Regions from separate parts of the Gordonia sp. CPCC 205515 genome, predicted to be linked through region 2. Evidence: riboswitches for the same ligand, from Rfam matches in the RefSeq annotation. Region 2 holds a riboswitch; the other holds the start of a gene.
The links. Region 2 has a riboswitch for cobalamin ahead of AAFP30_RS09470 (ABC transporter substrate-binding protein). Riboswitches for the same ligand answer to the same signal wherever they lie in the genome.
Positions count from the first base shown of each region.

Region 1: another riboswitch for cobalamin. It lies ahead of AAFP30_RS19750 (CbtB domain-containing protein); the one in region 2 lies ahead of AAFP30_RS09470 (ABC transporter substrate-binding protein).

Region 1 is NZ_JBCLVJ010000012.1:79,286-95,167, reverse strand. Features, by position in the region: gene glpD (glycerol-3-phosphate dehydrogenase) at 1-502, shown strand, start outside; gene AAFP30_RS19765 (pyridoxamine 5'-phosphate oxidase family protein) at 582-1,004, shown strand; gene AAFP30_RS19760 (DNA-formamidopyrimidine glycosylase family protein) at 1,066-1,833, opposite strand; gene AAFP30_RS19755 (ATP-dependent helicase) at 1,826-6,442, opposite strand; cobalamin riboswitch at 6,466-6,607, shown strand; gene AAFP30_RS19750 (CbtB domain-containing protein) at 6,650-6,874, shown strand; gene AAFP30_RS19745 (CbtA family protein) at 6,903-7,739, shown strand; gene AAFP30_RS19740 ((2Fe-2S)-binding protein) at 7,682-8,344, opposite strand; gene AAFP30_RS19735 (acyl-CoA dehydrogenase family protein) at 8,491-9,717, shown strand; gene AAFP30_RS19730 (Nramp family divalent metal transporter) at 9,734-11,026, opposite strand; gene AAFP30_RS19725 (molybdopterin-dependent oxidoreductase) at 11,085-13,868, opposite strand; gene AAFP30_RS19720 (FAD binding domain-containing protein) at 13,865-14,683, opposite strand; gene AAFP30_RS19715 (8-oxoguanine deaminase) at 14,683-15,882, opposite strand, start outside.
Region 2 is NZ_JBCLVJ010000007.1:65,951-81,832, reverse strand. Features, by position in the region: gene purS (phosphoribosylformylglycinamidine synthase subunit PurS) at 1-78, shown strand, start outside; gene purQ (phosphoribosylformylglycinamidine synthase subunit PurQ) at 89-769, shown strand; gene AAFP30_RS09525 (hypothetical protein) at 786-1,454, shown strand; gene AAFP30_RS09520 (M18 family aminopeptidase) at 1,456-2,721, shown strand; gene AAFP30_RS09515 (hypothetical protein) at 2,740-4,050, opposite strand; gene AAFP30_RS09510 (AraC family transcriptional regulator) at 4,064-5,035, opposite strand; gene AAFP30_RS09505 (NmrA family transcriptional regulator) at 5,128-5,979, shown strand; gene AAFP30_RS09500 (DUF1772 domain-containing protein) at 5,976-6,455, shown strand; gene AAFP30_RS09495 (SDR family oxidoreductase) at 6,464-7,327, opposite strand; gene AAFP30_RS09490 (winged helix-turn-helix transcriptional regulator) at 7,438-7,857, shown strand; gene AAFP30_RS09485 (VOC family protein) at 7,859-9,196, opposite strand; gene AAFP30_RS09480 (RNA polymerase sigma factor) at 9,193-9,732, opposite strand; gene AAFP30_RS09475 (alpha/beta fold hydrolase) at 9,795-10,673, opposite strand; cobalamin riboswitch at 10,789-10,921, shown strand; gene AAFP30_RS09470 (ABC transporter substrate-binding protein) at 10,963-12,015, shown strand; gene AAFP30_RS09465 (FecCD family ABC transporter permease) at 12,057-13,085, shown strand; gene AAFP30_RS09460 (ABC transporter ATP-binding protein) at 13,114-13,926, shown strand; gene AAFP30_RS09455 (ATP-dependent Clp protease ATP-binding subunit) at 14,207-15,882, shown strand, end outside.

The DNA.
Region 1 (15,882 bases), on a different contig from region 2:
GCTCGGGGCCGACGGCTACTTCGCGCTGATCAACCAGTGCGAGCACCTCGGGCAGCGATTCGGCTTGCACCCCTACCGGATTCGTCGTCTCCTCAACCGGTACGGCTCACTCATCGACGACGTCCTCTACTACGCCGATGCGGACCCGTCGTTGCTGGCGCCGCTGGCCGCCGCCCCGCAATACCTCCGGGTCGAGGTGGTCTACGCCGCGATCGACGAGGCGGCGCTCCATCTCGAGGACGTGCTGGCCCGTCGCACCCGCATCGCCATCGAATACCCGCACCGCGGCGTCGATTGCGCGCAGGAGGTGGCCGAGCTGCTCGCGCCCATTCTCGGGTGGACGCAGCAGCAGACGGCGTACGAGGTGGCCACCTACATCGCCCGGGTGGAGGCCGAGATCGCGTCCCAGCGGCAACCCGACGACGCCTCCGCAGATGCGTTGCGGGCCGCGGCCCCGGAGGCGCGTCCGGAAATACTCGAGCCCGTCCCGGTACCGGAATGAGGCCGTCTACTCGGGACCTTCTACTCTGGTAATGACCATCCGCCGTGACGAATAATGAACTATGGCAGAAGGACAGATCATGGTTGAGAATGCCGTACACGAACTCACCGTCGAAGAGGCCTGGAAGCAACTGGCCGCTGTTGAACTCGGGCGAATTGCCTTGAGTGTCAACGGACAGCCCGACATCTTCCCGGTCAACTTCTATGCCGGTGAGGGCAAGATCGTCTTCCGTACCGGAGAGGGCACCAAGCTCTCCGAGCTCGTGGTCAATGAGCACGTCGCCTTCGAGGCCGACGACCACACCGATGCGGGTGGTTGGAGTGTCGTCGCGAAAGGCACTGGCCGTGTGCTGGTTTCGGGTCATGACATCGCCGCTGCCGACGAGTTGCCGTTGAAGCCGTGGATTCCCACGCTCAAGTACAACTACGTCGAGATCTCGGTCACCGAGATCACCGGCAGGCGTTTTCTGTTCGGCCCAGAGCCGGAACGGTACCCGGTCTAATCGGGGGCGGGTATCGCGTCGGCATCATTGCCACGCGATCCGCTACATGTCCGAGATGGTGTCACGACTGGCATCGCGGACAAAAGTAGATCACGCGTTCACCGCCGATCGAGCCGAGTTGCACTCGCTCGATCGGCGTTTGGCATCTCCGGCACCCGTGCCCGCGTCGCCCGTACACCCACATCCGCGCATTCGGGGCGGTGTTGCCGGTCGTGGTGCGCGTCGTCCGCAACCGATTGGCCCACAACATCTTCCGCGCCAGCTCCACCATCGGCGGCAGATTCACCTCGGCCACCGGCCGGGTGGATGCAACCCCACGCAGAAAACAGATCTCGCTGCGATACACGTTGCCGATGCCGGCCAGGTTCCGCTGATCCAGCAGCGCCTCACCGATCTCCCGATCCGGGTCGGCCGCCAGGCGTCGCACCGCCTCGGCGGCATCCCAGTGCTCGCCCAACAGATCCGGGCCGAGGTAGGCGAGCGTAGCATCCGGATCCTCGAGGAGCTCGAGAATTCCCAGGGCGAATCCGACCGCCTCGGAGCCGTTGGCGCGCAGCACGATCCGTGCCTCGAACCCGGGTCGCCGCCACCGCTGACCAACCCGGTGCACGTGCCACGCACCCTCCATCTTCAGATGCGAGTGGATACTGACGTCCGCGGTGTCGATCAACAGATGCTTACCCACCGACCGAACTGCGGTGACCTCCTGCCCGGTCAGATCGACGGTGGCCAGTGACGGAATCCGGAACTGGCAGTGGTCGATTCGGTGTCCGGCCAACGCCTTCCGCAACCGTGCGGCCGCGGCGAACACGGTATCGCCCTCAGGCATGCGCCCCGTACCGCATCCGGATTCCACGGGGCGTGGTGGCGAAACCCGCCGCGACGAGAGCCCGCCCGAAATCGGTGGTGAGGACCGGTTGGCCATCCACCTGGTCGATCATCAATCGCGAGACCCGGCCGGACCGCACCAGTCGCACGAGGGCGTCCGCGGTTGCGGCGACCGATGATTCGCGGTTGGTGAAGGTGAGCACCGTCTTGCCGCCGCGTTCGACGAAGGCCACCAACTCGCCGTCGACGAGGACGATCAGCGCGCCCGGCTTCCGGCCCGGTCGGTGACCACTCTCCTCGGCGTCGCGCGGCGGCCAGTCCAGTGCCGCGCCGAAGGGATTGGCGGGATCGGTGGCGGCCAGCACCACGGCCTTGGCGGCGGCCTTACGATCGGGCAGTGCGTGCGCACGCAACGCATCGACCTGGCTCGGTGACGCGAACTGCGCACCACCGAGACCGTCCACGTAATAGCCGCGCCGCACCTGTCCACTGTCCTCGAACACATTGAGTGCCTTGTAGATCCGGGCGAAGCCGCCGACGACGTCCTCGACCGTGACACTGCCGCGGGTGACCACGCCGTAGCGGGCCAGCAACTGGTCGCAGAGCGCCTGGGTGGCCACCGTCGGATCAACGGTCGGGTGGTGCAGCAGGAACCAGCGGCCCCCGGCCGTCGGCGGGACCGAGCCACGCAACGATTGTTCGGCCAGATAGCGGGTGGACAGCCGCTGCGGCCGCAATCGCGGTGCGCGGCCCCGCGATCGATGCGTGGGCATCGATTTCGGCGCCGACGACGCACGCCGGGGTGCGATGGCCGCGCGCAGCGGTGCGAAGGAGTCGTTGCTGATCCAGCCCGCCCACACCAGATCCCACAGTGCAGCCTCCACCTCGGTGGCCGCGGGGGGTGTGCCGTCGTCGTCTGCTGCGGCGTCCACGATCTGGGTGAACCGCAGGGCGCCACCGGGTTCGAGCGCGGCCAGTACCCGTGAATGCACCGGCGTGAGGTCGATCTCGTCGGGCGCGGGCACCGTCAGTGCCGCGACATCGGCCGTGTGCAAGGAGATCCAGCCGTCCGAGCCGCCGATGCGGCCGCGCGCCGTCCACACCACCTCGCCGGAAGCGAGAAGTTCGTCGAGCATCGCCGGCGTGTAGTCGGCTACGCGCGAGGGCAGCACCAGCGACTCCCACGCCGAGGCCGGCAACGGGTAGCCGGCCAACTGGTCGACGACCATGTCCACGGCATCGACACCCGTCAGCGGGTCGTCGAGTCCGACATGCTGCCACGCGGTCAGGAAGCGGGCATAGACATCGGTACCGACCGGCGCCACCTCGGCACGACTGGCCGCCAGCGAGCCACGCCGGATCTGCCCGAGGACATCGGCGTGACACCACTGCGTGACCCGGGTGCCCGGCCCGGACTCGGTGTCCGGCAGAAAATCACCTTCGACGACCCGACGATCACCGGCCAACCGGGTGAGCACATCGCGCACCACACCCGCCGCCATGCCCAGGTTCTCGGCCGCCTCGGCAATGGTGAACGGGCCATGCGTGCGGGCATAGCGGCCCACCAGATCGCCAAGCGGGTCGGCGACCTCGTCCAGGTAAGCGGTCGGAATACCCAGCGGCGCAGGTACACCCAGGCCGTCGCGGAGGCGTGCGGTGTCGTCGATGGATGCCCACAGCGCCCGGCTGCGGTGGTTGATCGAGATGATCTGCCCGCTGCGGTGCAATTCGGTCAAGGTCTCGAGGATCGGTTCCTCGCCGCGGTACCGGGCCTCCACGTCCTCGGTGCTCAGCGGGCCGAGCCAGCGCAGCAGGTCGACGACATCCTCCGCGTCACGGGCCTGCCGTTCGGGGGTCCGGCGCTGCAGGCGGGCGGTGACCTCGGCGATCACGCCGGGATCGAGCAGTTCCCGCAGATCCACCCGGCCGAGGAGTTGCGCGAGCAGGCTGGTGTCGAGGGAGAGCGCCGCGGCGCGCCGTTCAGCGAGCGGTGCGTCGTCGGCGTACATGAACGCCCCGACATACCCGAAGAGCATGGACGCGGCGAACGGTGAGGGGCTGGCGGTTTCGGTCTCGACCACCCGCACGCGGCGTCCTCGGATGCGGGTGAGCAGATCGGTCAGCGCGGGCAGGTCGTAGACGTCCTGCAAACATTCGCGGACGGCTTCCAGCACGATCGGGAAGTCCGGGAACTTCGAAGCGACCGAGAGCAATTGGGCGCTGCGCTGCCGTTGCTGCCACAGCGGTGCACGACGGCCCGGATCGCGGCGTGGCAACAGGAGGGCGCGGGCAGCACATTCGCGGAACCGCGAGGCGAACATCGACGAGTCGGCCAGCGCGTCGGTGACCAACTGCTCGATCTCGTCCGGATCGATCACGAAGACCGCGGCGCCCGGCGGGTCGTCGTCGGTGTCCGGCAGTCGCACGATGATGCCGTCGTCAGAGGCGGTGGTGGCGCCCTCGAGGCCGAGGGTGGTGAGCAGGCGTGCGGAGATCGCGCTCGCCCACGGCGCGTGGACGCGTAATCCGTAAGGGGAGTGCAGGATCAGCCGCCAGTCGCCGAGTTCATCACGGAATCGCTCGACCACCAGGGTGCGATCGGTGGGCAGGTGGCCGGTCGCGTCGCGTTGCTCGGTGATCAGTGCGGCGAGGTTGTCGCGGGCGAATCCGGTCAGACCGAGGCGTTCGGCGTGGGCATCGAGGATCTCCGGATCGGCGACGGCGCCGGTGAATTTGCCGATGGCCGCACCCAATTCGGCCGGTCGGCCGACCGAGTCGCCGATCCAGAACGGCAGCCGGCCGGGCTGGCCGGGTGCGGGTGTCACCAGCACCCTGTCGTGGGTGATGTCCTCGATGCGCCAGCTCGTCGCGCCGAGCGCGAAGACATCGCCCACCCGCGATTCGTAGACCATCTCCTCGTCGAGTTCACCGACACGGGTGGATTTCTCGCCCACCATGAACACCCCGAACAACCCTCGGTCCGGGATGGACCCGCCGGAGGTGACGGCAAGGCGCTGCGCTCCACGCCGACCGGACAGTGTGCCGGTGTCGCGGTCCCAGGTGACGCGCGGGCGGAGCTCGGCGAACTCGTCGGACGGGAACCGCCCGGCGATGAGGTCGAGTGTCGCCTCGTAGACACCCCGCGCCAGTTCCCGATAGGGCGCCGCACGGCGGACGACGTCGAACCAGTGCTCGACGTCGAGGTCGTCGATCGCGGCCGCGGCGATGGTCTGCTGTGCGAGGATGTCGAGCGGATTCTGCGGGACCCGCAATTCCTCGATGGCGCCGTCGAGCATCCGTTCCACCGTCACCGTGCAGTGGATGAGGTCGGTGCGGTGCTTCGGATAGAGCACACCCTGACTGATCTCGCCGACTTGGTGCCCGGCGCGGCCGATGCGCTGTAGACCGTTCGCCACCGACGGCGGCGCCTCCACCTGGATCACCAGATCGACCGCACCCATGTCGATGCCGAGTTCCAGTGAACTCGTCGCCACCACGCAGGCGAGGCGACCCGACTTGAGGTCGTCCTCGATCTCCGCGCGCTGCTCTTTGCTGACCGACCCGTGATGGGCGCGGGCGAGCACCGGTTCGGCGCCGGCGCTCGCACCACTGCCCATCACGAAGGCCGGGGACCCGCCGGCCACCCGTGGATTCGGTGCCGCCTGCGCCGGGCTGCCTACGCGTTCGGCGTGGATCTCGTTGAGCCGCGCGGTGAGTCGTTCGGCGAGCCGGCGCGAGTTGGCGAACACGATGGTCGCGCGGTTCTTCTCGATGAGGTCGACGATCGAGTTCTCCACGTACGGCCACAGCGATCCGGCGGTGGGGGAGAACGCATCGTCGAGATCATCGCTGGAATCGGCCGGCGCTGGAATGTTGGCCATGTCCTCGACCGGCACATCGACGCGCAGGTCAAAGGTCTTGGTGGCCTTGGGTTTCACCACCGTGCACGGGGCGGCGCCGCTGAGGAAGCCGGCGACCAATTCCGGTGGGCGGACCGTCGCGGACAGGCCGATCCGCTGCGCGGGCCGATCGAGGATCTCGTCGAGGCGTTCGAGGGTCAGGGCCAGGTGGGTGCCGCGTTTGGTGGCCGCGACGGCGTGCACCTCGTCGACGATGATCGTGTCGACGTGCGTCAGGGTTTCCCGCGCCGCCGACGTCAACATCAGATACAGCGACTCGGGGGTGATGATGAGGATGTCGGGTGGCGTCTTGACGAGGGATCGTCGCTGCGTCGGCGACGTGTCGCCGGACCGCACCCCGACGGTGATGTTCGGCTCCGGCTGATCGAGTTCCTGCGCCGCCCGGGTGATCCCGGTGAGTGGGGCCCGCAGGTTGCGTTCGACGTCGACCGCAAGTGCCTTGAGCGGGGAGATGTAGACGACGCGGGTGCCGTGGGTGCGGTCGGGCTCGGCGGCCAACCGGTCGAGCGCCCACAAGAACGCCGAGAGCGTCTTGCCGGAGCCGGTCGGGGCGATGACGAGGGTGTTGTTGCCGTCGGCGATCGAGGTCCAGGCGCCTGTCTGCGCGGCGGTCGGCGCAGCGAACGCGCCGGTGAACCACCGCTGTGTGGCAGCGGTGAAGCGGTCGAGAACGGTCGCCTTTCGGGGCACTCTGCCATCATCCCCCACACCTATGACAACCCCGGGTATAGAGTCATCTCACATCGCTGTGCGGGGAATCCGGTGAGAGTCCGGAGTGGTCGCGCCGCTGTGATCGTCTGACGGTGTCCACCGTGGGGCGAGAACCAGAATGCCGCCGTGATGACCGTTCGTTTGGACAACGCTGATGGGACGCGAAATCCCAGGGAAAGGACACCGATGACCGCCTCGACCCAGACGGCCGCAAAGGCTCGTTCGCTTGCCGTACCCAATCTGTCCGTTGCGAGTGCCGCTGTCTGGCTGACCCTCACGGTCATGCTCGCCGCACTTGCCTACTACTTCCTCGGCTACGACCAGGGCGCCGTGTCGGTCTTCGGGTCCGACACCCACGTGCACGAGTTCGTACACGACGCCCGCCACTTCCTCGGCTTCCCCTGCCACTGATCGCCCACCGGCAGGGAGACAACAGCACATGGAGAAGAAGTTCATCGGCGCAGGCCTGTTCTCGGGTCTGATCGCCGGCATCGTCGCGTACGTTTTTGCCCGGTTGTTCATCGAACCACAGGTGGCGAAGGCGATCGACTACGAAGAGGGGCGTTCGCACGCCGAGGAGATGCTCGCCGGTGACACCGGTGCGCACGAGCACGGTGAGGTGTTCACCCGCTCGGTGCAGGAGAACATCGGCGCCGGCGTGGGCACCGTCGTGTTCGCGGTGTGTATGGGCGCGTTCTTCGCGGTGGCATTCACCATCCTGTGGAGTTACCTCGGCCGCCGGTACCCGGCGACCGACCCGCGGATGGTCGCCGCCGCGCTGGGCGTGATCGGGTTCGTGGCCCTGTTCGCCGTACCGTTCTTCGTCTATCCGGCCAACCCGCCTGCGGTCGGCAACGACGACACCATCGGCGCGCGCAGCGGCGCGTTCCTGACGATCACGCTGCTGTCGGTCGCGTTCGCGATCGTGGCCGTCATCATCACGTTGTTGCTGCGTCCGCGGCTCGGCGGTCTGGTCTCGGGCATCCTCGGCGCCCTCGGGTATCTGGTCGCGGTGACCATCACCGCGGCCCTGATGCCGGAGTTCCACGAGGTGCCCGGACCGGTGACCAACGACGCCGGCCAGATCGTCTTCCCCGGATTCCCCGGCGACGTGATCGGCGACTTCCGCGTATACGCCATCGCCAACCAGGTCATCTTGTGGACGGTGCTCACCGTCGTCTTCGCCCTCGTCCTCGGGCGGTTGATGCGACCGCAGGATCAGCTGCTCAGCACGCAGTCCCCGCAGACCGCGGTGCGGTCGCCGGAGACCCGGTAGATCAAACAACAACTGCGCCGACGAAATCCCGGCCCGGACCGGAGGACACCCGATTCCACCTCTGGTTCGGCCAGGATCTCGTCGGCTGCGGCGTGCGCGGCCGCCGACAGCTCCGGCCGGGCGAGCGCGATCATTCGTGCCGCGCTGTTGGCCGCGGACGCGACGTTGCCCCCGAGCACCAGGTCACTGACCCCGAACGTGCGGGCGACGGCTCGGGTCACCGCGACGATCGCCGACTCTTCCCACCCGCGATCGTCCGCCCAGATCACCGACAACGGAAATGGGCCACCGAGCCGGTCCTGCCACCAGAGGTCCTCGACGCGTCGCGAGATCGGCTGCCCGTCCATCACGACCGACGCCACCCACGGCGCGATCACGCGCGCCACCAGACCGAGATGGGCGACCGACGCCGCGACCCGGTCATCGACGGTCCCGGAGGGAGCGCCGGGATAAAGCGCCGCCTGGACGGCCACCACTCGAGTGGTCAGCGTCGCGGTTTCTAGGATCGTCGAAAAAGGTTGCCACGGAGCATCTTTGGTTCCGTCGACGGGGTGGGTGTCCACGGCGAAGAACGGTCCCAGCGCCGCAAGGTCATGCACGGTCATCGTCGACCAACATACCGCCTTGGGTGGACAGCCCCGGACCAGCAAAGATACGAAGTGTGCGTCATGTGTCTTTACATCGCACCGCACTCCTGACACAGTATTCAGAAAGTAGTTGCAACAGGTTCTGATCTGGCGGGAGTGTGCCGATGTTCGAGTGGTCCGACGAAGACTTGATGGTGCGAGATGCCTTGCGCGCGTTCATCGACAAGGAGATTCGCCCGCACATCGACGACCTCGAGACCGGTGTGCTCCCGCCGTACGACATCACCCGCAAACTGCTGTCGACCTTCGGTGTCGACGCGATGGCGAAGGATGCGCTGGAGAAGGAACTCGCCGCCGAGGCCGAGGGCAAGAATTCGTCGGGCGGCGGTGGCGGCGGCAATATGAACAGCTCGATGTTCATGATCCTCAACATCGAGCTCGCCGGTGTCTGCCTCGGACTGGTCGGCTCGATGGGGGTCAGCATGGGCTTGACCGCGTCGGCCATCCGCGGCAAGGGCACCCTCGCGCAGAAGAAGCGCTGGCTGCCCGAACTGGTCACCATGGAGAAGGTCGGGGCGTGGGCGATCACCGAACCAGATTCGGGGTCCGATGCGCTCGGCGGCATGAAGACCACCGTCCGCCGCGACGGCGACGACTACGTCCTCAACGGCCAGAAGACCTTCATCACCAACGGCCCCTACGCCGACACCCTCGTCGTGTTCGCCAAGCTCGACGACGGCTCCGGCACCCCGATGCGGGACCGCAAGGTGCTGACCTTTGTGCTCGACAAGGGCATGGAGGGCCTCACGCAGGGCAAGCCGTTCAAGAAGATGGGCATGGTCAGTTCGCCCACCGGTGAACTCTTCTTCGACAACGTGCGGCTCGGCAAAGATCGACTGCTCGGCGAGACCGAGGACACCGGCTCCAACGCGCGGGGAGACGACGGCGTCAAGGCCGGTTTCACCGCGGAACGAGTCGGCATCGCGGCGCTGTCGCTCGGCATCATCAACGAATGTCAGCGGCTGTCCATCGATTACGCCAAGACCCGCAAGCTGTGGGGTCAGGAGATCGCCCAGTTCCAGCTCATCCAGCTCAAGCTGGCCGAGATGGAGATTGCGCGGATCAACGTCCAGAACATGCTGTTCAACGCGATCGAACGAGGGAAGGCGGGCAAGCCGCTGACCCTGGCCGAGGCGTCGGCGATGAAGCTCTATTCGTCGAAGGCGGCCACCGACGTCGCGATGGAGGCGGTGCAGCTGTTCGGCGGCAACGGCTACATGGCCGAGTACCGCGTGGAACAGCTTGCGCGCGACGCCAAGTCATTGATGATCTACGCGGGCAGCAACGAGATCCAGGTGACGCACGTGGCGAAGGGTTTGCTCCGCGGGTAGCGGGGCTTGCGGGGTGTCAGGCGGAGCCGGTCAGCACCAGACCGATGAGCGTGAGGTTGAGGATCACGATCAGCACCGCCGACACCCCGGCCGCGACGCGTAGCGGCCAGCGGTCGACGAACTCGCCCATCAACTCCCGGTCACCGGTGAGGCGTCCCAGCGGGATCAGTGCGAACGGGATGCCGAAGCTCAGTACGACCTGACTGACGACCAGCGCCCACGTCGGGTCGACCCCGATAGCCAACACGATGAGCGCGGGGATCACCGTGACCACGCGACGGACGAACAGCGGGATCCGCTTGTGCAGCAGGCCGCCCATGATCGCGGCGCCGGCCGTCGAACCGACCGAGGTGGCGGCCAGGCCGCTGGCCAGCAGTCCGATCGCGAAGATCGTGGCCATGCCGTGGCCGAGGGCGTTACTGACGGCGTCGTAGGCGCCCTCGATGGTGTCGGTGCCCTCGATGCCGAGCAGGTTGGTGGCCGCCAACAGTAGAAGGGCGATGTTCACCGTGCCGGCGATGATCAGCGCGATGACCACGTCCCAGCGGGTGATGCGGATCAGCCGACGTTTGCGCACCGAGGTCTTGCTGACCCCGAAACGGTCGATGACCAGGGCGGAGTGGACGTAGATCGCGTGGGGCATCACCGTGGCGCCCAGCATGCTCGCGGCGAGCAGCACCGTCTCCGGCCCCTGCAGGCGCGGGATCAGGCCGCCGAGCACCTCACCCGCGGGTGGCGGATTGACGAAGAGTCCGGCGACGAAGCCGATGACGATGATCGCCAGCAATCCGAGGATCACGCGTTCGAAGACCCGCTGCTGCTGCGGATTCTGCAGCAACAACAGCAACATCGACACGACACCGACGATCACGCCGCCGACCACGAGGGGCAGGCCGAACAGCAGTTGCAGGGCGATGGCGCCGCCGAGAACCTCGGCGAGATCGGTGGCGATGGCAACGATCTCGGCCTGCAGCCAGAACGCGCGTCGGGACCGGGTGCCCAGGCGCCGTCCGAGCAGCGTGGGCAGGCTCGTGCCGGTGACGATGCCCAATTTGGCCGACTGGTACTGGATCAGCATGGCGATGAGATTGGCCAGCACCAACACCCAGACCAGCAGGAATCCGTAGCGGGCGCCGGCGGTGATGTTGGCGGCGACGTTGCCCGGATCGACGTAGGCGATGGCGGCGACGAAGGCCGGACCGAGGAACGCGATGTTGCGTAGCCATACCCGGGGGCCGCGCGCCCCTGCGCTGTTGGCCTCAGTGGCGTCGTCCACCGAAACCGGTTCGCGGTTGTCGACCGTACTCACTCCCTTAATTTCGCACAGCTGCACTCAAGTTTCAACACGATCGAAGAGAAAAGTTCGGTTAGCCGAAAAACTCGTCGTGGGGAAGGAGGCGCCAGATGCGATCGCGGGACATCGGCAACTCGTCTGGGCGCACTCCGATCGCTCGGCGGATCGCGTTCGCCAGCGCGGGGGCAACAGGGTTGTACGGTGATTCGCTCATCGACTTCGCGCCGAATGGGCCGAGGTCGTCGGAGGTGTCGGCGAAGTAGACCTCGGTGGTCGGGATGTCGGCCATCTGCGGCACCCGATAGGTGCGGAACACCGGGGTCTGTGGCACGCCGTTGTCCAGCATGACTTCTTCGTAGAGCGACGACCCGATGGCCTGCGCGACGCCGCCCTCCACTTGTCCTAGGCACTGTTGCGGGTTGATCACCGTGCCAGCGTCGGCGGAGTGCACCGACTGCAGGATGCGCACGGCTCCGGTGTCGGTGTTGACCGCGACCCGGAAGGCGTGGACGTTGAACGCGATCGAGCGGAGGTCGCCGTTCTCTTCGCCGTCGGCGACGACGCGGCCATCGGTACCCGCTGTGGCGGTCAACTCGCCGAAACTCACGAGCCGCTCGCCGACGAACGCGCCGTCGGGGCCGAGGATGACGAGATCGGGTGCGGCGCCGGTGATGGTGGCCGCCGCGTCGATGAGCTTCTCGCGCAATGAGGTACACGCGGCATGCAGCGCCTTGCCCGCGACGGTGATGCCCGCCGACGCGAAGGCGCCGGTGTCGTAGTCGGCGGCGTCGGTGTCGCCGTGGTGCAGACGTATTCGCTCGGGCGTGGTATCCAGCGTGGTCGCGGCGATCTGGGTGTGCACGGTGGTGGTGCCGTTGCCGAACTCGGCGGTGCCCACGCCGACGTCGTAGATGCCATCGGCGCCGACCGAGACCCGGGCCCGGGAGATGTGGCCGCGTGGCGCCATGGTGGCGATCGCGGCGAGTGCCATACCCTCGCCGACGCGCCACTGCGGACCCTGGGGTGGTTCGATTCCGCTGCCGCGTAGCAGGGCTCGCTGGGCAAGGTCGAGACACTTGTCGAGTCCGTAGCTGCCGTACACCATGTCGGCCTCGGGTTCGGGATGCGCGATGAGCAGTGGGTCGCCGTCGGCGACCGCGTTGATGCGCCGCAGTTGGAACGGGTCGAGGTCGAGTTCGACGGCGAGTTCGTCGAGGGCGCTCTCGATCGCGAAGATCACCTGGCCGAGGCCGTAGCCGCGGAAGGCACCCGACGGCGGGTTGTTGGTGTAGACGACCTCGGCGTCGACGTGCTTGACCGGGCAGTTGTAGACCGAGACCGATTCGGCGCAGCCGTGGAACAGCACGCCGATCGCGTGGTTGCCGTAGGCGCCGGTGTCGGAGAGGACGTCGATCTTCAGGGCGGTGAGACGGCCGCAGGTGTCGGCGCCGAGGTCGACGGCGACCCGGAACGGGTGCCGGTAGGTGGTGCGGGTCATCTCCTCGGTGCGGCTCATCTCGTACGCGCAGGGTTTTCCGGTGCGCAGGACGGCAAGGGCCACCAGGTCTTCGGTCAGCAACTCCTGCTTGCCGCCGAAGCCGCCGCCGACCCGGGCGGTCAGCACCCGGATCTGCTCCGCGGGCAGGTCGAGGATGTGAGCGAGTTCGTCGCGCACCAGGAACGGCACCTGGGTGCTGGAGCGGATCACCAGGCGTCCGTCGTCGTCCAGCCAGCCGAGGGCGCCGTGGGTTTCCAACTGGGCGTGGGCGACTCGCGACGTGCGCCAGGCGCCGGAGATGGTGACCGGCGAATCGGCCAGTGCCGCTTCGATATCACCGCCCAAGCCCTCGTGGAACGCGACGACTGTGTTGCGGTCGGCATGCGCCACCCGATCGGCGGGGGTGCGGTCGGGATGCAGTCGCGGTGCTCCGGCGCTGCGTGCCTCCTCGGGGTCGAAGACCGCGGGTAGCGGTTCGTAGGTGACCTCGATCAGCCGGCAGGCATCCTCGGCGGCAGCGGCGGTGGTGGCCACGACCGCGGCGACGCGTTGGCCGACGAAGCGGACAACGTCGTCGAGGATGCGCGTATCGTCCGGATCGTCTTCTCGGTGTTCGTGACGCGCGGTGGAAAACCTTGTGGCGGGTACATTCTCGTGGGTGAGGATCAGTTCGACACCGTCGACTCGCGCCGCGGCGGTGGTGTCGATGGCGAGGATGCGGGCGTGTGGGTGTGGCGAACCGAGGACGCGCAGGTAGCGCAGGTCGGTGATGGAGGTGTCGAACGTGTAGGGCTCGGTGCCGGTCACGACTCGACGTGCGGCCGGGGGAGTGACGGCGCGGCCGACGGAGTTGCTGTCGGCGCAGAACTGGTTGCTGTCGGCGCACGAGTGGTTGCTGTGGGCGGAAAGTTGGTTGCTGTCGGCGGGCGGGGTTACGCCCTGGGTGATGGCGTCCCGGATCGCGCGATAGCCGGTGCAGCGGCAGAGATTTCCCTTCATCGTGCGGGGGAGGTCGTCGAGGTCGTCGGGGGTCAGCGTGGAGGCGGTGACGATCATGCCGGCGGTGCAGAAGCCGCACTGGAAGCCGAAGTTGTCGACGAAGGCCTGCTGCATCGGGTGCAGATCGTCGGGGGTGCCGAGGCCGGCGACTGTCGTGACGTCGTGTCCGTTGATGCGCTGCGCGGGAAAGATGCAGGAGTGCACCGGGGTGCCGTCGACGAGGACCGAACACGCGCCGCAATCGCCGGCGTCGCAGCCCTTCTTGACCTCGAAATGCGCGGCGTCGCGCAGGAAGGTGCGCAGGCACTGTCCGGGGCGCGGTGTCTCCGAGTGGGATTCGCCGTTGATGGTGTACTTCATGGTGACCCGCCGTCGGCGAGTTCGATGCGAATCTCCTCGGCGAGGGTTGCCGACACGGCGCGCCGCCAATCCGCGGCGCCGAGGGGGTCGGTGTAGTAGCCATCGGCGGCCAGCACATCGGCACGCAGGGTCTGGGGTTCCGGACAAGCGCTGTACCGCAGCATGATTGGTCGTGCCGTGGCCGCGGTGATCCCGAAGACAGCACTGCCGTCGTCGTCGATGCGGCCGGTGATCACCGCGCCCGAGCGGCCGAGTTCGGCGAGCGCGATCTTGCGAAAACCCGTGCGCGCCCGCATCATGTGCCCGGGAATATCGACCGCACGGAGGATCTCACCCTGTCGCAGGGTGTTGGTTCCGTTGCCGGTGATCAACTCGGGCACCGGGATTCGTCGTTCACCGCCGTCCGGTGTCCAGATCAGCGCCACCCCGTCGAGGCCGGCGGTCAGCGACACCATCGACGCCGCGGCGAACGACCGGCAGATGTTGCCGCCCACCGTGGCGACATTCCAGATCTTGAACGACGCCAGTAAGGCGTTCGCGCACTGCGCGAACAGGGGACGCGCCCGCCACGCCGGATGCGCCGGTAGTCGGGTGATCTCGACGATCGGGCAGGTCGCCGCTATGCGCAGGCCGTCGCCGGGAAGTTCTTCGGTCGCAGGCCACTCCATGGTGGTGAGGTCGACGAGACCGGTGGTGGCGACCTGGGGTTCGGAGAACATCCAGGTGCCGCCCGCGACGAACCGTTCGCCGGGTGCGAGGGCGAGGTCGTCGCGAGTATGGGCGTAGCGGTAGCCGGTGACGGTGTTGAGGTCCATCAGCCGGCTTTCGCCAGGAGTCGACGATGCTCGTGGGCCACATCGGCGGCCACCCGCTCGGCGTCGACGGTCAGCATGGTGCCGTCGGCGACGATGCGGCGGCCGTTCACCCAGGTGCCGGCGATCGGCGGGATCGCACCCAGAACGAGGGCGGCGACCGGATCGTCGATCCCGCTGTGCGCCACCGTCGAGAGATCCCACAGCACCAGATCGGCGAGTTTGCCGACCTCGATCGACCCGGTGTCGTGGTGGCGCCCCAGCACCCGGGCGCCACCGATCGTCGCCAATTCCATTGCGGTGCGGGTGGTCAGGGCGGTCGGCCCGTCCTTGGCGCGAGCCATCAGCACCGCCTGATGCGCCTCCTCGAGCAGCCGACATGACTCGCTGGATGCCGCACCGTCGACGCCCAGGCCGACCGGCACGCCCGCGTCGACGAGGTCGCGGGTGCGGCAGATCCGGTTGCCCAACCGGGCATTCGAGGTGGGGCAGTGTGCGACCCCGGTGGCGGTGGCGGCCAGGCGGCCGATCTCGGCGTCGTCGAACTCGATGCCATGCGCGAACCACACGTCGTCACCGACCCAGCCGACCGACTCCATGTATTGCAATGGGGTGCAACCGAAGTGCTCGTCGCAGTAGGTGTTCTCGTCGAGCGACTCGGCCAGATGGGTGTGCATCCGTACGCCGAGTTCGCGTGCCAGTAGCGCGGATTCGCGCAGCAGGTCGGTGGTCACCGAGAACGGGGAACAGGGGGCCAGCGCGATCCGGAGCATCGACTCGGCACTCGGATCGTGCCAGCGCGCGACCGCATTGCTACTGGCGGCGAGGATCTCGTCGAGGGTCTGCACCACCGAATCCGGTGGCAGCCCACCGTCTTTCTCCGACAGATCCATCGATCCACGGGTCGGATGGAACCGCAGGCCGACGGTGGCGGCGGCGTCGATCTCCGCGCCGAGCAGGTCACCGCCCCGCGGCGGGAAGACGTAGTGATGATCGGTGGTGGTGGTGCATCCGGACAGGGCGAGCTGGGTGAGTCCGCCGAGCGCTGCCGTCCGCACCGCGTCCTCGTCGATCCCTGCCCAGATGGGATAGAGCGTCGTCAGCCACTGGAACAAGGTGTGGTCGGCGGCCAGGCCGCGGGTGATCCACTGATAGAGGTGGTGATGGGTGTTGATCAGGCCGGGGGTGAGCACGCATCCGGT
Region 2 (15,882 bases):
ACGCTCGAGCGCATCGCGGAGGAACTCCTCACCAACACGGTGATCGAGAACTTCAACGTCTCCCGCGTCGCCGAGTAGGACGACGCAGATGACAGCACGCATCGGGGTCATCACCTTCCCCGGCACCCTCGACGACGTCGACGCCTCCCGCGCGGTCCGCATCGCCGGTGCCGAAGCCGTCGAACTCTGGCACGGCGACGCCGACCTCAAGGGCGTCGACGCGGTGATCGTGCCCGGCGGTTTCTCCTACGGTGACTACCTCCGCGCCGGCGCGATCGCCAAGTTCGCGCCCGTCATGGAATCGGTCGTGGACGCCGCAGGCAAGGGCATGCCGGTCCTGGGTATCTGCAACGGCTTTCAGATCCTCTGCGAAGCCGGACTCCTGCCCGGCGCGCTGACCCGCAACGAGGGACTGCATTTCGTCTGCCGCGACGAATGGCTGAAGGTGGAGAGCAACACCACCGCCTGGACCACCCGGTTCGAGCGGGGTGCGGAGATCCTCATCCCGCTGAAGTCCGGTGAAGGCCGTTACGTTGCCCCGCAACGCAAACTCGAAGAACTCGAGGGCGAAGGCCTGATCGTGTTCACCTACGCCGGCGGCAACCCCAACGGCTCGGCCCTCGACATCGCCGGCATCTCCAGCCCCGACGGCCGCGTCGTCGGACTGATGCCGCACCCCGAGCACGCCACCGAAGCACTCACCGGCCCCAGCGACGACGGACTCGGATTGTTCTACTCGGCCATCGATTCCGTGCTGGCCAACGCCTGATCCCAGAGGAACTCCGATGACCTCGATCCTCGCGGCGCTCATCGGTATCGCGCTGCTCGTGGTGGCCGCGTGGGCGGTCCGACTGCAATGGCGCGTCGGTCCCATCGCACTGGCGGCCGCCGCATTGTGCGTCGCTTTCGCCTACGACAGCCTTGTCCTCGGAGCTGGTCGGCTGATCGGTTACGGGTCCACCCTGGAGGCACTCAGTGTGCCGCGCTTCTGGATTCACGCGATAGCAATCCCACTGCTGATCCCGGTTGTCGGAGTGCTGGTCGCGCGCCTGGGTGTCGAGCAGGCGCGGAGCCGGAACCTGGCGCTCGGGTTGGCCGCACTCGTCGCGATGCTGATCCTCATCGGTGTCATCGTCGACGGGGTGCGCCTGGACCTCGCCCCCAAGGACGCCGGCGACATGGAGCGGTACATCAACGCTGCGGCCGACGGGGTTTCGCTGCCGGTGATCATCACGGTGCTGGCCCTGATCGTCCTCGGCATGGCCGCTCTGCGATACGCCCAGTTCTACCTGCTGATGCCCGCGGCGATTCTGTTCCTGGCGACCTCGGCCACCGCAAGCCTCATCCCGTGGGTGGGCTGCGCCGGCTTCCTGGTGATGATGGCGGCGATCGTCTACGCCATGAAGACCGTCGCCGACCGGGAGGCCAGAGATCTCGAGAGACAGGAGACCTAGCGTGCCGGTCACCACCACGGCCACCGCGTCCGGACTCGGCGAGTTCATCGACGCATCACCCTCCCCGTTCCACGTCTGCGCCACCGTGGCAGGCGAACTCGAGGCCGCAGGCTATACGCGCCGGCACGAGGACCAGGAATGGGTGGAGGCCACCGGACGCAACTACGTGATCCGCGGTGGATCGATCATCGCCTGGGATGCCGGTGACGGCAACGCCTTCCGCATCGTCGGCGGGCACACCGACAGCCCCAACCTGCGGTTCAAGCAACATCCGGATCGCACCTCGGCCGGTGTCGGCATGGTGGCCTTGGAACCCTACGGCGGGGCGTGGCTGAACTCCTGGCTCGACCGCGACCTCGGGCTGTCCGGCAGACTCGCGTTCCGCGTCGGCACCGGTGTCGACCACGTCCTCGTGCACGTCACCGAACCGGTTGTCCGGGTGCCGCAGTTGGCGATCCACCTGTCCGAGGACCGCAAGGGGGTGTCACCGGATCCGCAACGGCACGTCGACGCCATCTGGTCCCTCGATCCCACCGCCCCCGCGGTGCTCGATTGGGTCGCGGAATACGCCGGGATCGATCCGACGATGCTGCTCGGCTGGGAACTGATGACCCACGACGTGGCGCCGTGCCGACTCATCGGGCCGGAGAATGAACTCCTCAGTGCCCCACGGCTGGACAACCAGGGCACCTGCTACGCCGGCCTGCGCGCACTCCTTGACGGCGCACCCTCGATCCACACCCGAGTGCTGGCGCTGTTCGACCACGAGGAGGTCGGCAGCGGCTCCGAACGCGGCGCCGCCTCGGATTTCCTCGCGGCGATCATCGAACGAATCGTGCTGGCGCGCGGTGGTTCCCGCGCTGACTATCTGCAAGCGATGGCCGCCAGCGTCTGCGTGTCCGGCGACATGGCACATGCCACGCACCCCAACTATCCCGAGCGCCACGAACCGTCGCACCGCATCACCATCAACGGCGGCCCGGTGCTCAAGGTCAACCAGAACCTGCGCTACGCCTCAGATGCGGTGGGCGAAGCCATCTTCGCCGTCGCCTGCGACACCGCCGGCGTCCCGATGCAGCGCTACACCCATCGCGCGGACCTGCCCTGCGGGTCGACGATCGGACCGATCACCGCCGCCCGCACCGGACTGACGACGATCGATGTCGGTGCTCCGCAACTGGCGATGCACAGTGCACGGGAGATGATGGGCGCCGCCGACGTGGGCATGTATTCGGCTGCGCTGCAGGCGTTCCTCTCCGCCGACTGACTCAGACCGCGGCCGGGGTCAATTCGGCGCGAGAACGGTCATCGATGTGCCCTCGTGGACGACGATGAAACCGTCGGTCACCGTGGTGGGGCCGATCACCGAGCGACTCCACGCGATGTCTCCGTGGGTCGTGTCGTAGGCGGTGATCTGGTTGTTGTTGGCGAAGACCAGCGTCGACTCCGACGATCCCACGCACGACAATTGGTCGATGTTGGCGTCCGGATTGTCGAGTGCCGGCGGGCCCAGAGTACCGAGACGCTTGCCGTCGGCGAGGCGATAGAAGACGCGTGATCGGTCCTTGAGCGCCAGGGCCACCTGTTCGCCGCACGGTCGGGTGTTCGCCTTGGAGAGCTCGGAATCGGTGATCTGCCACAGTGCGCCGGACTGCGCGGGATCACGGATCTCGTAGCGCCCCTGGGTCGCATCGATCTGCCCGACACCCGTGCCGGTCAGCACCGGGAGAGTCGACGGCCCGGCCAGCACCCGCAGGCTCGGCGACTGCGACGTCGGACGTTCGTCGACGGCGCCATTCTCGATCGCGTGCGTGGCGACCCGCTCCCGGCCGGACTCGTTGTACTGCACCGTGATTCCGGTAGCGAACACGGTGATGGTGCACTGTGTACAGGCCAGCCGATCCCGCCCGGTGGTGGGGTTGACGATGAATCGGGCGCCGTCCACGGTCTGGATCGTGAGCACGCCCTCATGCCGCCAGGACGCCTTGGCCGCCGCCGCGAAGGTGCGCGACCAGATCTCCCGCCCGCCGGCGTCGTGCATCGCCACCCGATACCCGGCCTGATCGATCCGCAGGAAGTCGCGGCCCACACCGACGACCTGCGCGGTGTCGTCCAGGCTGCTCGCGTCGGTGGGGGTGCCGTCGTCGTCGATGAGATAGAAGCCGTCGGGCACCCCACCCAGCTTGATCGCACAGCCCACCCGGCCGTCGTCGGTGATCGCACACCCGCCGAGACCGACGACCACCGGCTGCGACCAGAGGTGCTCGCCGGATGTGCGTTTGACCAGCAGGAAAGCGCGGCCGAGGCCGGACGGATAGGAGAGCAGCCATCGGTCCTGCCACGAGTCGACGACATCGATGCCCGCATCCGAGCGGTAACCGGGCAGGTTGTCACTCGACACCGACCAGGCGACGGCCGGCTCGCCGGGGTACGGCCGCAGCCGGCCGTTGTCGAAGGTGGCCGGTTCATCGGAGCCGCCGAACGCCAACACCGCGCCCACCGATCCGACCATGACGGCGATCAGGATGATGGTCACGGTGCCGATGCCGAAGGGCAGTCGCCGCAGGTGGCCGGCCGGCGAGGTACGAGCGGACATGGCACTCAGTGAATCATGCGCGCCGCTTGGTCGATTCGAGGGCGTCGCCGGACGCGGCCGCCCGATAGGCGGCCGGGCTGACCCCGCGTTGGCGTTTGAACGCGGCACTGAACGCGAACGGGGTCGCGTATCCGACCTGATGGGCGATGGCGCCGAGTGAGTGAGTCCGATCCGACAGCAGGTCGGCGGCCACCGACATCCGCCAGGCGGTGAGGTAGGTCATGGGCGGCTCGCCGACCAGCTCGGTGAACCGGCGCGCCAGCACCGCCCGCGACACCCCGGTGGCGGTGGCCAGCGAGGCGACGGTCCAGGCGCGTGCCGTGTCGTTGTGGAGCAGCCGAAGTGCTTGGCCGACAACCGGGTCCGAATGGGCCCGGTACCAGTCAGCGGCGCGTACCGCCCCAGACTCCATCGATCGGCGCAGCCCGGTGATCAGCAGCAGATCCAGCAGGCGGTTCAGCACCGCCTCCTGCCCGGGTGCGTCGCGGACGATCTCGGTCTCCATCACCCCGACCAACGGGTCGTCGCGCATGGGTACCACGACGATGCGGTCGAGCGCATCGAGCAGTCGGGCACTGACCTCACCGCTGGAGTAGGTGCCGACGAGGAGGATTGCGTCGGCGGTGCTGTCGTCGGGACAGTTTCCCCAGGAACGCACCCCGAAGCACATGTCCTCGGCGACACTGTGCGTACCGGTCGGATCGAAACAGCCGCCGTCGGCATCGATACGCGCCACCCAGTCGTGCGCCGGATCGTCGGCGACGGTGTAGGGATGGGTGCCGCGAATGATCGCCACATCACCCGGCCGCAGTGTGTGGCAGGTGCCGTCGTCGTAGGTCAGGGTCGAGATGCCTCGGGTCACCGTCACCACCGTGATCGGCGCGGTGTCCTCGATCCGCACCGACCACGGGGAGCGCATGACCATGCGCAACAACAGCGGGGTGCGGGCACGGGGACCGTCGAGCAGGCTGCCGAGAGCGTCCATACGCCGAGCCTACCCCCGATCGAGACGATTGCGTATGAAATCAAGTGATCTACTCATGGATCGTCTCTTGAGAGTCGTGTGAACTGAACTGCATGACCACACACAGAGATCCCCGCCCCGTCCTCATCATCGGCGCGACCGGCAAGACGGGCCGCCGCGTCGCCGACCTCCTCGCGCCGGCCGACGTTCCAGTCCGCCGCGCAAGTCGCACGAGCGCAACACCTTTCGACTGGACCGACCGATCCACCTGGGCTCCCGCCCTCGACGGCACCGCCGCGGCCTACATCACCTACCAACCCGACCTCATCGTGCCGGGTGCCCTCGACGACATCACCGAACTGGTGACCCACGCCGATCGGGCCGGCGTCGAACGGCTGGTCCTGCTCGCCGGCCGCGGCGAACCCGAAGCCGTCGAAGCCGGCCGAATTCTGCATACGGCACAAGCGGATTCGACGGTGCTCGACTGCGCCTGGTTCAACCAGAACTTCTCCGAGGGCGGCTTCGCCGACGAGATCGCGGCCGGGGTGCTCACCTTGCCGGTGGGGGAGGTCGGCGAGCCCTTCCTCGACGTGCACGACATCGCGGCCGTCGCCGCCGCAGCGTTGTGCGAGACGGCTGCGGATGGCCGAAACCCGCACGCCGGCCGGACCTATGAACTCACCGGACCCCGACTGCTGACCTTCGCCGACGTCGTTCGCGAACTCGCTGCGGCCCGCGGCACGGCGGTGACACTCACTTCGGTGGGCTCGCAGGAATACCGCGAGTATCTCGGTGCGTTCGGCACGCCCAACGAGGAGGTCGACATGGTGAGCAACCTGTTCGGCACCCTGTTCGACGGCCGCAACGCGCACGTCACCGACGATGTCGAGCGCGTTTTGGGCCGTCCGCCCATCGATTTCGCCGACTTCGCGGCGTCCGTCTTCGGCGTCGGAGCCACCCGATGACCGCCGTACGTGACACCGTGTTGCTGGTCGCCCTGACCACGGTCGGACTCATCGCCGGCCTGCTCTCGGCGTTCGCCTATTCGGTGATGCCGGGCCTGAATCGGGCCGGTGCCCAGGTCGCGGTACCGGCGATGCAGCGCATCAACGTCGCGATCCAGAACCCACTCTTCGGCCTCATCCTGTTCTGCAGCATCGTCTTCAGCATCCTGGCCGTCCTGCTCTGGTGGCGCGAGCCGGTCCGCTGGTGGCTGCTGGCCGGACTGGTTCTCTACCTGGTCGCCGTGCTGATCACCGGGCTCATCAACGTCCCGCTCAACGACCGGCTCGACGCTGCCGGCGCGGTGACGCCGTCCAACGCACCCACGGTGTGGACGGACTTCGTCGAACCGTGGGTGCGTTGGAACATCATTCGGGCCGTCGCCGCGGTGGCGGCGTTCGTCACGATGATCGCCGGCCTACTGCAACTGCTGCGATGAGCCGGGGATCAGTTGGCGGCCAGTCCGGCGCGCACGACCTCGGCGACCGGCGTCGCCGGCCGTCCGAGGAGGTCGGCGAGATCGGTCGTGTCTGCGTCGAGCGCGCCGACGGCGACGCCCGCATCGGAATCGGCGAGGATCTCGGCCATCGGCCCGGGGATGCCGGTCTGGGCGAGTGCCGAAGCGTAGTCGGCCTCCGGAAGATCCTGGTAGCGAACGGGTTTCCTGCTGATCTCGGCGATCACGCCCGCGAGTTCGGCATAGGTCAGATGCTCGGCACCCGCGAGCTCGAAGACGCCACTCGTCTGGCCCGAGATCAGTGCGGCGGCAGCAGCTTCGGCGTAGTCGGCACGCGCGGCAGGCGCGATCTTGCCGTCCTTCGCAGCGCCGTAGAGCACGCCACTCGCGATCGCGGCGGGCGCCGACGCCAGGTAGTTCTCGGTGTACCACCCGTTGCGCAGCAACAGAAACGGAATGCCGCTGTCGGCGAGCAACTTCTCGGTGGCGACGTGTTCGGTGGCCAGCGCCAGCGGCGACGAGTCGGCGCGCAGCAGACTGGTGTACGCGATGAGGCCGACTCCGGCCGTTGCGGCGGCCTCGATCACGTTGGTGTGCTGCGGAACTCGCTGGCCGACCGTCGGGCTCGACACCAGCAGGAGCCGATCGACACCGGCGAAGGCCTCGGCAAGTGCGGTGCGATCGCCGTAATCGGCCACCCGGACCGATACGCCGGCAGCGCTGAGATCCCGCGCCTTCTCCTGGTCCCGGACAACGGCGACGATGTCGCCGGCCGCGACACCCCGCTTGATCAGCGCGTGCACTGCGCTGCCCCCGAGTCCGCCGGTGGCGCCGGTTACCGCATAGGTGATCATGTCTGCTCCTTCGTGTCAGCGAAACGGTTCCCCGACAGCATGCACTTACTTTTAGTACAGTGCAACTCTCTCGGTAAGTACCATCGTCGACGTTCGCCTAGAATGGCTGCATGCCTGCTGCACGTTCCGCCCCGACGCCCCCCGGTGAGACCGCTGACCCCGGACTCGAGGCCGACGTCTTCGCCCGCGATTGCCAGTCTCGGGACGTGCTACAGAACGTCACCAGTCGCTGGGGTCTGCTCGCGCTGGTCGCGCTGGGGGAGGGGGATAAGCGATTCAACGCCCTGCGGCGCAGGGTTGATGGCGTCAGCGAACGGATGCTGTCGGTCACGCTGCAGCAGCTGGAGCGGGATGGTTTCGTCAATCGAACTGTGTTACAGGCAATTCCGCCTAGAGTGGAGTACTCTCTCACCGATCTCGGGGCCACGGTGGCCCGGCGTCTGACGGAGGTCATCGAGCTCGTCGAGGCCAGCGTGCCCGACGTCGCGCAGGCGCGCGCCGCCTACGACGACACGCACCCCGCCAAGTAGCTCAGAACAACTGCCCCAGGTAGAACTCCGCACCCTGATCATCTGCGCACAGCGCCATGATCCCGTAGGCCTGCGAATCCGGCTCGGTGATGACCCGACCCCCCGCCGCCCGAACCCGCTCGACGGCGCCGTCCATGTCCGCGACATTCCACATCGGCACGGCCACCGGCGTTTCCGCGCCCCCGGCGACACCGACCTGCGGTCGCACATCGTCGACCTCCCACCCGTCGTCGATACGGCCGGCGCGGAATGTCCAGCCCAGTGCCGTCCCGTAGAACGCACGGAAGCGGGCGCTGTCCGCGGTGTGCACGGTCAGATACGACATCTCGCCGACTCCCCGGGCATGCTGATCCGGTCGGGGCGTCCCGGGCTCGGGGACATGCACCGAGAACTTCACTCCCTGATCATCGACACAGTCCAGCACCTGCACGGCATCGCGCGCCACCGAACTCACTTCTCCCGCTTCGCCTCCCGCGGCGATCACCGCGTCGCGGGCGGTCACGAAATCGTCGACGGCGTACACGCAGTAGATGGTGCCGGATTCGCCGTAGCCGGGGATCTCCGAGAGACCCATGCGGTGACCGAGATTGGTGACCTGCCGGGTCTCCCGGTCGACCTCCCAGCCGAGGACCGCGCCGTAAAAGCGTGCTGCGCGTTCGATGCTCGGTGTCTGCAGCGACATATAGGCGACGTCGCCACGCTGGATGAGATTCGCGACGCTCGCGCCGGTCTTCGATGGCCCGGTCAGCATCCACCGATGGCCGAACGGATCGACGATGGTGCCGGTGCGATTCCCGTAGCCCTCAAAGGGTTCGCGCGTCACCGCGGCTCCGCCCCGTTCGGCGGCCGCGACCGCGCGATCGGTGTCGTCGACCGGCAGCATCAGGCTCACCGACACGCGTCCCGGCGCCGGCGCTGTCAGGCCGAGGTCGGGGAACTCGTCGGCGAGATAGATGACTCCGCTGCCCATCTCGAGTTCGGCGTGACCGATGCGCCCGTCGTCCATGAGGATCGGTTCGCCACGCAAGGTGGCATCGAGATGTTCGACGTACCAGTCGATGGCCTCGCGCGCTCCGGCGATCGCGAGATAGGGGAGCGCTCCGGGACGTTCCACCGTGGGTGTGTCGGTCTCGGGTGCGCTGGCAATTGTGGTGTCGCTCATGACAACTCCTTGAGGTAGGGTCGCGCCGCGCTCGAGTCGATCACGCAGCGCGCGGGCGAACTCGGGTTCCGGGGCGACCGGATCGGACCAGCCGGGCATGTCGACGGCCCGCAGGGCAGTGAACGGATCGGGCGGCGTTGTGCCGCTCCCGAACTCGGTTGCGTTGTGCTCGCTCATGCGTGACCTCCCTTCCCGGCGGGCTGGCTTTCGGTTTCCGGGTAGGCGGCACGAAAGGCCCGCTTGGCCCGGGTGAGTAGCGCCTCGGTGGCGCCGACGGTGCGGTCCAGGATCGCCGCGCAGTCGCCGACCGGAAGGTCGTCGACGTAGCGCAACGTCAACACCGCGCGATGCGTCGGCGACAGCTGGGCCAGCGTGTAATGGGCCACCATGCGATCCAGGTGCTTGTCCCAGTCGTCGTCGACCGACTCCGGTACGTCCTCGACCGGCTCGGGAGTCCGTTGCATCGAACGCCAATGGTCGGCCAACTTGTGTCGTGCCACCCCGATCAGCCACGGCGTCGTCGGCCGCGCTTCCTCGTCGCGACGCACGGTGTCCATCGCGGCCAGGAACGTCTCCGACGTCACATCCTCGGCGACCCGACGATCGGCACATCTGCGCAGCACATAGCCGTACACCGCGGGCAGTGCATCGTCGTACACCGCCAGCAAGGCCGCTGGTCCGCCACCGGGCGGAGAGGACTGGTCGCCACTCACACCTACATCGTCGTTCGGCAACCCGGTTTTCCGACGCCCCTTCGCGAGATTCTTTTCGGCGGTCAGCCGACCTGCACCGGACGTCGGCTGATGTCGACGATCGCGTCGGCCAGCGCGCGCGGTTGATCCATGGCGACAAAGGTCCGCGAATCCGGTACTTCGGTGAATGTGGCCTGCTCGAAGACCGCCGCCAGCCGTCGACCCAGCTTCGGCCGGAACGCCCGATCGGACATGCCCCACACCACCGAGATCGGTGCGGGCACCGTCGACAATCGCGGCGTGATGGCCGCCAGCTCGGCGGGATCGACGGCACGCAAGAACGCCGCGAGGTCGTCGCGGACGGCGGGATCGCTGCGCAACGGCTCGAAGATCGACTCGGTCAGCTCTGGGTCCGGGTCGCTGACCAGCAGACCGACCCCCAGCGGTGAATGCCGGAGGGCGCGGATACGCATCGGTCCGGCCATGAGTGCGTGCGTCAGCCACGGATACTTCAGCAACGTGAAGACGACCGGAAAGGGTTGCGGCGGAAACTGATCGAAGCAGTCGCAGTTGGTGAACACGACCCGGGAGGCGAACGTCGGGTCCTGGTCGAGGGCGAACTGGCAGAGCGCACCGCCGGTGTCGCAGCCCACCAGCGTGACCTGTTCGAGGCCCAGTTCGGCCACGAACTCGCGGATCGCCCGCGCCACACCGCCCGGCGATCGGTCGCCTGCGCCGCCCCACGGGATGCGATGCGCGCCGAGCGGCAGCGTGGGCGCATAGCTGCGGTATCCGGCGTCGGCGAGGAGATCCGCGACGTCGGCCCACATGCGGTTGTCGACGCCGACGCCATGGATGAAGACGACTGGCGGCTGCGACGACTCCTGCGGCCCACGCACCGTGTATTCGACGGTTCCGGAACGCAGCGCGACAGTGGTGGAGAGCGAATCGGACGAAGCCATGATCGTGTCCTCGGGTCGACGGTCATTGTGAACTTCTGAAACTGACGACCACTCTAATGACCGCAACATCACCCACCCGGGGCACCCAATCAGACATTCCGGACGCGGGATACGATGCCGACGGCCGCACTGCGGCACCGATCGGTCGAGGGAATCCGGTGTGAATCCGGAACTGACGCGCAACGGTAAGTGACCTGCCATCAGGTGGGGCACGAGTCCGATCGCTTGCCCGATCGGGTCAGGTCCACCCCTGGCCCCGCGAGCGGGCCATGACCCGAAAGAACGTCATATGCGCATGTCAGCGATCCGCTGCGCCTCCATCCTCGCCGCCGCGACCCTCGTGGTCGCCGGTTGCGGCAGCGCCGAATCCGAGAACGCCGATACGGGTACTTCAGCCGGCGGCTACCCGATGACCATCGAGAACTGCGGCCGCACCGTCACCGTGGCCGCACCACCCGAGCGCGTGGTCTCCCTCAACCAGGCCTCCACCGAGATCCTGCTCTCCCTCGGCCTGGCCGACCGGATGGTCGGCACCGCGACCTGGACCGACCCGGTCCGCGCGAACCTTGCCGCCGCCAACGAAACGGTACCGCGACTGGCCGACAACAAGCCGTCGCTCGAGACCGTGCTGAACGCCGAACCCGACTTCGTGACCGCGTCCTTTGGCTCGTCGATCGGCGACGGCGCCGCCGCCGGCCGCGATCAGTACGAAAAGCTCGGCGTGCCAACATATCTCTCGCCCACCGACAACGGATGTGCCGGTGAGGTGTCGTCGGCGTCGAACGCCGACGGAGCGCGCACCACCCCGTTCACCCTCGACAGCGTTTATCAGGAGATCCGGGAACTCGCCGCGATCTTCGGCGTCACCGACCGCGGCGACGAGTTCATCGCCGAACTGCAGGAACGCTACCGGGCGGCGTCGGAGTCGGTGCAGGCGAAGGATGCGTCGCTGGCCTTCTGGTTCGCCGACACCAACACCCCGTACCTGGCGGGGTGCTGTGGTTCCTCCGGCGTGATCACGAAATCCGTTGGCGCTACCAATGTTTTCGCCGATACCACCGACGAGTGGCCGCAGGTCTCGTGGGAGACGGTCGCCGACCGCAACCCCACCGCTCTGGTCCTGGCGGATCTGAGCCGACGCAGCATCGACGGTGATGCGCTGGAGAGCAAGATCGCGTTCCTCGAGTCCAACCCGGTGACCGCACGGATGCAAGCGGTGCGCGACAAGCGCTACATCACCGTGAACGGCGCCGACATGAACCCGACCATCCGCACCATCGACGGGGTGGAGAAAGTTGCTGCGGCACTGCAACAGTGGAATCTCGCGACGCCCGCATCGTGAACGCGCCCACGACAACGGCACCCGCCGCCACCGGAGCGCGGGTGCCACGAACCGAATCGAGGCCGGTGTTCGCCGGACTGCTCGTCGGCGGTGCGGTGCTGCTGGTGGTGTCGATCGCGGTGACGGTCACGATCGGGCCGGCCGATCTGTCGGTGCGCGACGTGTACGCATCGATCCTCGACCACTGGGGGATCGGATCGTCGGGCCTCACCCCGCTGCGCGACGGCATCGTCTGGGAACTGCGACTGCCACGCACCCTGCTCGCCGCAGTGTGCGGCGCGGGTCTCGCGTTGTGCGGCGCGATCATGCAATCCCTGCTGCGCAATCCGCTCGCGGACCCATTCGTCCTCGGCATCTCCTCCGGCGCGTCGACCGGTGCCGTGCTCGTCGCGGTCCTCGGCTTCGGCGGCGGGCTGCTGTCATTGTCCACCGGTGCGTTCCTCGGGGCGGTCATCGCCTTCGTTTCCGTGCTCGCCCTGGCCGCCGGGGCCGGCGGCGGCACCGCCAAGGTCATCCTCGCCGGAGTTGCCGCCACGCAAATGTTTTCCGCGCTGACCTCGTTCATCGTCATGTCATCGGCCGACGCCGAGCAGACCCGCGGGGTGCTGTTCTGGTTGTTGGGATCCCTCAGCGGCGCCGACTGGACCGACGTCATGCTCTGTGGTGCAGTCACCCTGCTCGGCATCGTCGTCTGCCTGACGGTGTCGTCGTCGCTCGACGCCTTCACCTTCGGCAACGCGGCGGCATCGTCGTTGGGGGTGTCCGTGCGCCGCACCCGTTTCCTGCTGCTGACGGTGACCGCGCTGATCACCGCGTCGCTGGTCAGTGCTGCGGGCGCCATCGGTTTCGTCGGCCTCGTATTGCCGCACGCCGCCCGGTTCCTCGTCGGCCCACGCCATGGACGGCTGCTGCCCGCCACCGCGCTGATCGGCGCCATCTTCCTGGTCTGGGTGGACGCGATCGCCCGCACCCTGTTCGCCCCGCAGGAGATTCCGGTGGGCGTCGTCACCGCGCTGATCGGCGTGCCGGCCTTCGCCGTCATCCTCTTCCGGATGCGAGGTACGACGTGACCGCGACCAACCGCCGGGAGGTCCGCTGATGCCGCTGCACGCCAAACACCTCGGCTGGAGTCGCGGCGGACGCCTCGTCCTCGACGGCGTGACCATCGAGCCCATGCCGGGTGAAACCATCGGACTGCTCGGCCCCAACGGCTCGGGAAAATCGTCACTGCTCGGCGTGCTGGCCGGCGTCCACCGGCCCGACACCGGGCAGGTATTGCTCGACGACACCGACGTCCGCTCGCTGCGGCGCCGGCAGATCGCCCGTCGCGTCGCCACCGTCGAACAACACGCGGAGACCGAAGTCGACATCACCGTCATCGACGTCGTGCGACTCGGCCGCATCCCGCATCGCGGCACCTTTGGGGGTGACGACGCCGCCGACAACACCGCGATCGACGGCGCACTGCGCCACACCGGCATGCTCGAACACCGGCACCGCCGGTGGCACACGCTCTCCGGCGGTGAGCGTCAGCGCGTCCAGATCGCCCGGGCACTCGCCCAGGAACCCGATGAGCTCCTCCTCGACGAACCGACCAACCATCTCGACATCGCGCACCAACTCGACCTGCTCACCCTGGTAACCGAGCTCCCGATGACCAGCTACGTCGCGCTGCACGACCTGAACCTGGCCGCGATCTTCTGCGATCGGGTCGTCGTGCTCGCCCGCGGCTCGATCATCGCGGCGGGCACACCGGCGGACGTGATCACCCGAGAACTCGTCGAGCGCGTCTACCAGGTGCGCGCCGAGGTCATCGTCGAGGACGGCATCCCGCAGGTCAGCTACCGGCGCGCGGCCCAGACCCGCGCCCCGTCGCGGACCGCCCACCCCGGACAAACGCTATCGCCGTAGATCCGAGCCACTATTTGGCTCGGATCTACGGCGATAATGTCACCCAATCGGCCGTCGGGCCCTCGTTCGCTCTCGGCGTAGCAATGCCGGAACACCGCGCCGACGTGCGCGGTTGTACCCCGCAGACCCCCACCGTCGTCGCCGGAGAATTCGATTCGGGCGACTATTAACTGCAGGTGCACAGACGGCGACCACTACAGTGGAAGCAAGGCTGGTCGTCACATCCGACACCGCTGCAGCTGTCTCGACGGCCGGGGCGCTAGCAATGTGAGGGAGAACAATGTTCGAACGGTTCACCGACCGCGCACGCCGGGTTGTCGTCCTGGCGCAAGAAGAAGCGCGGATGCTCAATCACAACTACATCGGCACCGAGCACATCCTCCTGGGTCTGATCCACGAGGGTGAGGGTGTCGCCGCCAAGGCGCTCGAGTCACTGGGAATCTCGCTCGAGGGTGTCCGCAGCCAGGTCGAGGAGATCATCGGCCAAGGCCAGCAGGCCCCGTCGGGACACATCCCGTTCACCCCGCGCGCCAAGAAGGTCCTCGAGCTGTCGCTGCGTGAGGCGCTGCAGCTCGGCCACAACTACATCGGCACCGAGCACATCCTGCTCGGCCTCATCCGCGAGGGTGAGGGTGTCGCGGCGCAGGTGCTGGTCAAGCTCGGCGCCGACCTCAACCGGGTCCGTCAGCAGGTCATCCAGCTGCTGAGCGGCTACCAGGGCAAGGAGCCGCAGGAAGCCGGCACCGGCGGACGCAGCACCGAGGCCGGTACCCCGTCGACCTCGCTGGTGCTCGACCAGTTCGGCAGAAACCTGACCGCTGCGGCCGGCGAGGGCAAACTCGACCCGGTCATCGGCCGGGAAAAGGAAATCGAGCGGGTCATGCAGGTGCTGAGCCGTCGCACCAAGAACAACCCGGTTCTGATCGGCGAGCCCGGCGTCGGCAAGACCGCCGTCGTCGAGGGCCTCGCGCAGGCCATCGTCAACGGTCAGGTGCCCGAGACGCTCAAGGACAAGCAGCTCTACACCCTCGACCTCGGTTCGCTGGTCGCCGGCAGCCGCTACCGCGGTGACTTCGAGGAACGCCTCAAGAAGGTGCTCAAGGAGATCAACACCCGCGGTGACATCATCCTGTTCATCGACGAGCTGCACACCCTCGTCGGCGCGGGTGCCGCCGAGGGCGCGATCGACGCCGCCAGCATCCTCAAGCCGAAGCTGGCCCGCGGTGAGCTGCAGACCATCGGTGCCACCACCCTCGACGAGTACCGCAAGTACATCGAGAAGGACGCCGCCCTCGAGCGCCGCTTCCAGCCGGTGCAGGTCGGGGAGCCGTCGGTGGAGCACACCATCGAGATCCTCAAGGGCCTGCGCGACCGCTACGAGAGCCACCACCGGGTGTCCATCACCGACGGTGCCCTCGTCGCCGCCGCGACGCTGGCCGACCGCTACATCAACGACCGGTTCCTGCCGGACAAGGCGATCGACCTCATCGACGAGGCGGGCGCGCGCATGCGCATCCGCCGGATGACCGCGCCGCCAGACCTGCGGGAGTTCGACGAGCGCATCGCCGACGCCCGCAAGGAGAAGGAAAGCGCGATCGACGCGCAGGACTTCGAGAAGGCCGCCAGCCTCCGCGACAAGGAGAAGACCCTCGTCGCCGAGCGTGCTGAGCGCGAAAAGCAGTGGCGCAGTGGCGATATGGACGTCGTGGCCGAGGTCGACGACGAGCAGATCGCCGAGGTGCTGGGCAACTGGACCGGTATCCCCGTCTTCAAGCTCACCGAGGAGGAGACCACCCGTCTGCTCCGCATGGAGGACGAGCTGCACAAGCGGATCATCGGCCAGGAGGATGCGGTCAAGGCCGTCTCCAAGGCGATCCGTCGTACCCGCGCCGGCCTGAAGGATCCGAAGCGTCCGTCGGGCTCGTTCATCTTCGCCGGTCCGTCCGGTGTCGGTAA